2 regions of the Parageobacillus galactosidasius genome follow, and region 1 is predicted to be linked to the other one. Evidence: a T-box and tRNA genes for the amino acid it is inferred to sense, from the RefSeq annotation. Region 1 holds a T-box; the other holds one or more tRNA genes.
The links. A T-box is a leader RNA that pairs with one kind of tRNA and senses whether it is charged. The one in region 1 lies ahead of ileS (isoleucine--tRNA ligase), so its partner is inferred to be a tRNA-Ile.
Positions count from the first base shown of each region.

Region 1 (3,393 bases):
GGGTTGAGGCGCGGAAAATTTGGTGATATTTTAATGAAGGAGGAACGGGTTCAATTTTTGGCGGCCAACGAAGTGGCGGACTATATCCGCCTACATTTGCACGCAATCGGAAAAGCAAATGTTTCGGTAGAAAAAAGGCCATTGACAGAGATTATCACGTTAGAAGAAAAGTGGCAAGATACGACCATTACCGCTTCATCATTAAGGCTGGATGCAATATTATCACAAGCATTTCATGTATCACGGCAAAAAATTCAGTCATTCATTGAAAATGGATTTGTAAAAGTAAATTGGAAAATCGTTGAACAAGCACATTTTGAATGCCAACAAGGAGACATTCTTTCCGCGCGCGGATTTGGCCGCTGTAAAATTATATCCATTGAAGGAAAAACAAAAAAAGAAAAGTGGCGCATTCGAATCGGAATACAAAAATAATCGAATGGTTGCAGGAATTGATAGAAAAATGTCGAATGATAAGGAAAAGGAATTTCGAGACGGAGGTGGCCATTGTGCCTTTAACGCCATTAGATATTCATAATAAAGAGTTTAGCCGAGGTTTTCGCGGCTATGATGAAGATGAAGTAAATGAATTTCTTGATCAAGTCATTAAAGATTATGAAATGGTGATTCGCGAAAAAAAGCAACTTGAGGAAAAAGTAGCGGAATTGACAGAAAAACTAAATTACTTTACTAATATTGAAGAAACATTAAACAAATCGATTTTAGTTGCCCAAGAAACAGCGGAAGAAGTAAAGCGAAACGCGGAGAAAGAAGCGAAACTAATCATTAAAGAAGCGGAAAAAAATGCGGAGCGCATCATCAGCGAAGCGCTTGCGAAATCGCGGAAAATCTCTCTTGAAATTGAAGAACTAAAGCGGCAATCGAAAGTATTTCGCATGCGTTTTCGCATGCTCATTGAAGCACAGCTAGAAATGTTGAATAATCGCGATTGGGATGATTTAATGGAATATGAAGTGCCAGAATTAGAAACAAAGGAGAAGGAAGAACTCTCCCAATCTTGACGACCATTGATTTTTTCGCATATAATATCGAATAAAATGAACATAGGCGTTAACGATGAAAGGGACAGTAGCTCTTTCAACGCTTATTTCAGCGAGCTGGGGATGGTGGAAGCCTGGCATAAGCGAAAGAGTGAAGATCACCCTGGAGTTCCATGCTGAACGGAAAAGTAGGCAGTGGCGTGTCATTCACGTTACGAATGCAAAGTGGGCTATGGCATACATAGCCAATAAGGGTGGTACCGCGAGACCGTTCTCGTCCCTTTTTGGGAGAGAGCGGTTTTTTACGTTTCTACTGTCTTTCCAACTTGATCAGCTGCTTATCTATTTCGCTCATTTATACATGAAATAATAAGGATAGGAGGAATGAACATGGATTATAAAGAAACGCTGTTAATGCCACAAACGGAATTTCCGATGCGCGGAAACTTGCCGAAGCGTGAACCGGAAATCCAGAAAAAATGGGAAGAAATGGACATTTATCGAAAAGTGCAAGAACGGACAAAAGGACGTCCATTGTTTGTTCTGCATGACGGGCCGCCGTACGCGAACGGCGATATTCATATGGGACACGCTTTAAATAAAATTTTAAAAGATATTATCGTCCGCTATAAATCGATGAGCGGCTATTGCGCGCCATACGTTCCTGGATGGGATACACATGGACTTCCGATTGAAACAGCGCTCACGAAAAAGGGAGTTGACCGAAAATCGATGAGCGTTGCGGAATTTCGCAAGCTTTGTGAACAATATGCGTATGAACAAATTAATAATCAGCGCGAGCAATTTAAGCGTCTTGGCGTGCGCGGCGATTGGGAAAATCCATATATTACGTTGAAACCGGAATATGAAGCACAACAAATTAAAGTGTTTGGCGAGATGGCGAAAAAAGGACTTATTTATAAAGGCCTAAAGCCGGTATATTGGTCTCCATCAAGCGAATCGGCGTTGGCGGAAGCGGAAATTGAGTATAAAGACAAACGTTCCCCTTCCATTTATGTTGCATTCCCAGTGAAAGATGGAAAAGGAGTGCTTGACGGGGATGAAAAGATCGTTATCTGGACAACAACGCCTTGGACGATTCCAGCAAACTTAGCGATTGCCGTCCATCCAGACCTTGATTATCAAGTGGTGGAAACAAACGGTGCAAAATATGTCGTTGCTGCTGCGTTATTAGAATCTGTTGCGAAAGAAATCGGCTGGGACGAAGTAACGGTTGTGAAAACGATCAAAGGAAAAGACTTAGAATATGTCGTGGCAAAACATCCGTTTTATGACCGCGATTCTTTAGTCATTTGCGGTGAACATGTTACGACAGACGCCGGAACAGGATGCGTTCATACCGCGCCTGGACATGGGGAAGATGACTTTATTGTCGGGCAAAAATACGGCTTGGATGTGCTATGTCCAGTCGATGAGCGCGGCTATATGACAAGCGAAGCGCCAGGCTTTGAAGGACTGTTTTACGATGAAGCAAACAAAGCGATTACGCAAAAATTAGAAGAAGTCGGGGCGCTTTTAAAACTCAGTTTCATCACTCACTCGTATCCGCACGACTGGCGTACGAAAAAGCCGACGATTTTCCGTGCTACGACACAATGGTTTGCATCCATCGATAAAATTCGCGGTGAACTGCTTCAGGCCATTAAAGAAACAAAATGGATTCCGGAATGGGGCGAAATCCGCATCCATAATATGATTCGCGACCGCGGCGATTGGTGCATTTCTCGTCAACGTGCATGGGGGGTACCGATTCCAGTCTTTTACGGGGAAAACGGTGAACCAATTATTACGGACGAAACGATTGAACATGTATCTAACTTGTTCCGTCAATATGGTTCGAACGTTTGGTTTGAGCGTGAGGCGAAAGATTTATTACCGGAAGGATTTACTCATCCATCAAGCCCGAACGGTATCTTTACGAAAGAAACAGACATTATGGATGTATGGTTTGATTCCGGTTCTTCCCATCAGGCAGTGCTTGTAGAACGTGATGATTTACAACGCCCGGCAGATTTATATTTAGAAGGTTCCGACCAATATCGCGGCTGGTTTAACTCTTCGCTTTCGACTGCCGTCGCTGTTACCGGTAAAGCACCGTATAAAGCTGTATTAAGCCACGGATTTGTTCTCGATGGAGAAGGACGGAAAATGAGCAAATCGCTTGGCAATGTCGTTGTGCCGGCGAAAGTGATGGAACAGCTTGGTGCCGACATTTTGCGTTTATGGGTTGCTTCTGTTGATTATCAAGCGGACGTTCGCATTTCTGACAGCATTTTAAAACAAGTGGCGGAAGTATATCGCAAAATTCGCAATACGTTCCGCTTTATGCTCGGAAACTTATTCGACTTTAATCCAGAAACAGATGCGGTTC
Region 1 is NZ_NDYL01000001.1:1,125,625-1,129,017, forward strand. It holds gene B9L23_RS05985 (YlmH family RNA-binding protein) at 1-435, shown strand, start outside; gene B9L23_RS05990 (DivIVA domain-containing protein) at 510-1,022, shown strand; T-box leader at 1,069-1,286, shown strand; gene ileS (isoleucine--tRNA ligase) at 1,392-3,393, shown strand, end outside.

Region 2 (3,393 bases), 570 kb from region 1:
TGATGCTGTCTTTCAACTTGTGTAAAAAATTACATAAAAAATAAAAAACGCAATGCCTCGTTCTTTGAAGAAACGAAACACTGCGTTGTCCCCATAACCATTATTTGCGATGGAGCGGGTGATGGGAATCGAACCCACGACATCAGCTTGGAAGGCTGAGGTTTTACCACTAAACTACACCCGCATATTATTTTTTATTCTTTAAATCTGTATACAACGCGCAGTTGTCATGCCTCTTCCTCTGCTAGCAAACTCAAAGATGATGGATGCATCGAGGCAACCCGCAATCAACTCTTCTTTTCGTTGTCCCTTCCTCTTCTAGCCGATTCAAGGTGTTTAATGCGTCGGGACAACTCGAAGCAAATTCGATGATGTATTGCTCGTGGCTGAGGTTTTACCACTAAACTACACCCGCGTATACATTCTCCGAATACAAAACCGCATTTATCATGAACAACATTAAGTTAACGGTATTGATTATAACAGAGGATGTATTAGATTGCAACTATAAAACGAAAAAATTCGACAAATTTCGTTTTATGGAAAGAACAAAAGCACCAGCGTAACTGGTGCTTTTATGACCCGTACGGGATTCGAACCCGTGTTACCGCCGTGAAAGGGCGGTGTCTTAACCACTTGACCAACGGGCCACATTGAATGGCGGAGAAGGCGGGATTTGAACCCGCGCGCCGCAAAATTGCGACCTAACGGTTTAGCAAACCGTCCCCTTCAGCCACTTGGGTACTTCTCCGTATGGCTCCGCAAGTAGGATTCGAACCTACGACCTACCGGTTAACAGCCGGTTGCTCTACCGCTGAGCTATTGCGGAATAAAGAGAATGGCATTAATCATATACGAAATTATCTTTATCCCTTCCTCTTCTAGCTAATTCACAGAAGCAAGATGCGTCGGGACAAAAGATACAAACCTTCTAGTTTTCATTTGGTTTTCGTTGCCTCTTCCTCTGCTAGCAAACTCAAAGATGATGGATGCATCGAGGCAACTCGCAGTGAACTCATCGATGTAGTGCTTGTCGCTGAGCTATTGCGGAATAAAGCAAGTCTAATATTAGTTTAACTCACTATCAGATAATATGCAATATGGTGGGCCTAAGTGGACTTGAACCACCGACCTCACGCTTATCAGGCGTGCGCTCTAACCAGCTGAGCTATAGGCCCAAGAAGCGGGTGATGGGAATCGAACCCACGACATCAGCTTGGAAGGCTGAGGTTTTACCACTAAACTACACCCGCATAACATGGGGCGACTAGTGGGAATCGAACCCACGCATGCCAGAGCCACAATCTGGTGCGTTAACCACTTCGCCATAGTCGCCACAATCTGATGCCGGCTGCAGGACTTGAACCCGCAACCTACTGATTACAAGTCAGTTGCTCTACCAATTGAGCTAAGCCGGCACATCAGACAGAAAAACTTAAGAGTGAGTGGTGGCTCGGGACGGAATCGAACCGCCGACACAAGGATTTTCAGTCCTTTGCTCTACCGACTGAGCTACCGAGCCATTTTATTATCTTAATATTCTGTGTTGTCTTGTCCTTTCCTCTTCTAGCTTATTCAGCAATGTTAGATGCGTCAGGACAACTCGCAGCATATTCATGGAAGTATCATTCATCGTTACCGATCCATATACTTAGTTCATTGTGGCGGTCCCGACGGGACTCGAACCCGCGATCTCCTGCGTGACAGGCAGGCATGTTAACCACTACACTACGGGACCAATATTGGTTGCGGGGGCAGGATTTGAACCTGCGACCTTCGGGTTATGAGCCCGACGAGCTACCGGACTGCTCCACCCCGCGGCGATATACTATAGTAACGAGTAACGATGTATGGCGGAGGAGGAGGGATTCGAACCCCCGCGCGCCTTGCGGCGCCTCTCGGTTTTCAAGACCGACCCCTTCAGCCAGACTTGGGTACTCCTCCATCATATTAAAGAACATGGTGGACCTTGTAGGATTCGAACCTACGACCGGACGGTTATGAGCCGTCTGCTCTAACCAGCTGAGCTAAAGGTCCATTTCAATGGCGGCGGAGGGGATCGAACCCCCGACCTCACGGGTATGAACCGTACGCTCTAGCCAGCTGAGCTACGCCGCCAAATTCTTTATTATTACTGGTGGAGCCTATCGGGATCGAACCGATGACCTCCTGCGTGCAAAGCAGGCGCTCTCCCAGCTGAGCTAAGGCCCCATATTTTCTAAATCGGGAAGACAGGATTCGAACCTGCGACCCCATGGTCCCAAGTTACGAAAACATGCCAAGAAAGGTCGAAGGAAAGGGGAAGAAACGGCATCAGATATCTTAACGAAATTAGAGATATGGTAGAATTAGATATGGATATAAATACCAAATACCCCTCTTCTGGAGGGGTATTTGGTATGCCCAATAATGGATGTGATCCCCATCACTCACTGCGGGGATGAACACGAGTATCGTCTTAAAAATTTTATACCGCTAAACTTGACGGGTATGGAAACTATTCCCCTTTTTTCCTTTTTCGTATTTATTTTAAGTTAATGAGGACGAGCTTTTTCGTTTGTGTTTTCCTGTTCATTCACGAGAACATCCGCCGGAAGCCCACTGCTTTAGCTGTGGGAGGAAGGCGGGGTTTATATTTTCAGTATATATTGAATTTTTCGTTCAATATAAGTACACTGGATTTAGAAAGGTAGGTGAATCAAGAATGCTCTGCACTCTCAAGATTAAATTAATGCCAACTCTTGAACAGTTTCATGCGCTGCTGGAAACAATGAAACGGTTTAACCAAGCATGCAACTATATTAGCGAGATTGCTTTTCGCTCCAGAACCTTTTCCAAAACGAAAATCCAGCGGCTTTGACGCCCTATTCAGACTCGCTTTCGCTGCGGCTCCGTCTCTTCGACTTAACCTCGCACGTCATCGTAACTCGCCGGTTCATTCTACAAAAGGCACGCCATCACCCATGAACGGGCTCTGACTACTTGTAGGCACACGGTTTCAGGTTCTCTTTCACTCCCCTTCCGGGGTGCTTTTCACCTTTCCCTCACGGTACTGGTTCACTATCGGTCACTAGGGAGTATTTAGCCTTGGGAACGTACTTAACGCCCTATTCAGACTCGCTTTCGCTGCGGCTCCGTCTCTTCGACTTAACCTCGCACGTCATCGTAACTCGCCGGTTCATTCTACAAAAGGCACGCCATCACCCATGAACGGGCTCTGACTACTTGTTCTCCGGATCAACGCTTGCTTACAGCTCCCCGAAGCGTTTCGGCGTTTGCCCCGTCCTTCATCGGCTCCTAGTGCCAAGGCATCCACCGTGCGCCCTTTCTAACTTAACCATGCGAAAACAGCTTCATGCTTGCCGCCTTCGCTTCTCGGCTTCTTCCTTTGTC
Region 2 is NZ_NDYL01000001.1:552,166-555,558, reverse strand. It holds gene B9L23_RS03030 (B3/B4 domain-containing protein) at 1-25, shown strand, start outside; tRNA gene B9L23_RS03025 (tRNA-Gly) at 111-184, opposite strand; tRNA gene B9L23_RS03020 (tRNA-Glu) at 579-650, opposite strand; tRNA gene B9L23_RS03015 (tRNA-Ser) at 659-751, opposite strand; tRNA gene B9L23_RS03010 (tRNA-Asn) at 755-829, opposite strand; tRNA gene B9L23_RS03005 (tRNA-Ile) at 1,102-1,178, opposite strand; tRNA gene B9L23_RS03000 (tRNA-Gly) at 1,183-1,253, opposite strand; tRNA gene B9L23_RS02995 (tRNA-His) at 1,260-1,335, opposite strand; tRNA gene B9L23_RS02990 (tRNA-Thr) at 1,346-1,418, opposite strand; tRNA gene B9L23_RS02985 (tRNA-Phe) at 1,447-1,522, opposite strand; tRNA gene B9L23_RS02980 (tRNA-Asp) at 1,663-1,738, opposite strand; tRNA gene B9L23_RS02975 (tRNA-Met) at 1,744-1,820, opposite strand; tRNA gene B9L23_RS02970 (tRNA-Ser) at 1,852-1,944, opposite strand; tRNA gene B9L23_RS02965 (tRNA-Ile) at 1,961-2,037, opposite strand; tRNA gene B9L23_RS02960 (tRNA-Met) at 2,045-2,118, opposite strand; tRNA gene B9L23_RS02955 (tRNA-Ala) at 2,136-2,211, opposite strand; partial or broken gene B9L23_RS19825 (RNA-guided endonuclease TnpB family protein) at 2,705-2,857, shown strand.
Region 2: it encodes a tRNA-Ile, which carries the amino acid that the T-box ahead of ileS (isoleucine--tRNA ligase) is inferred to sense. The anticodon was not compared.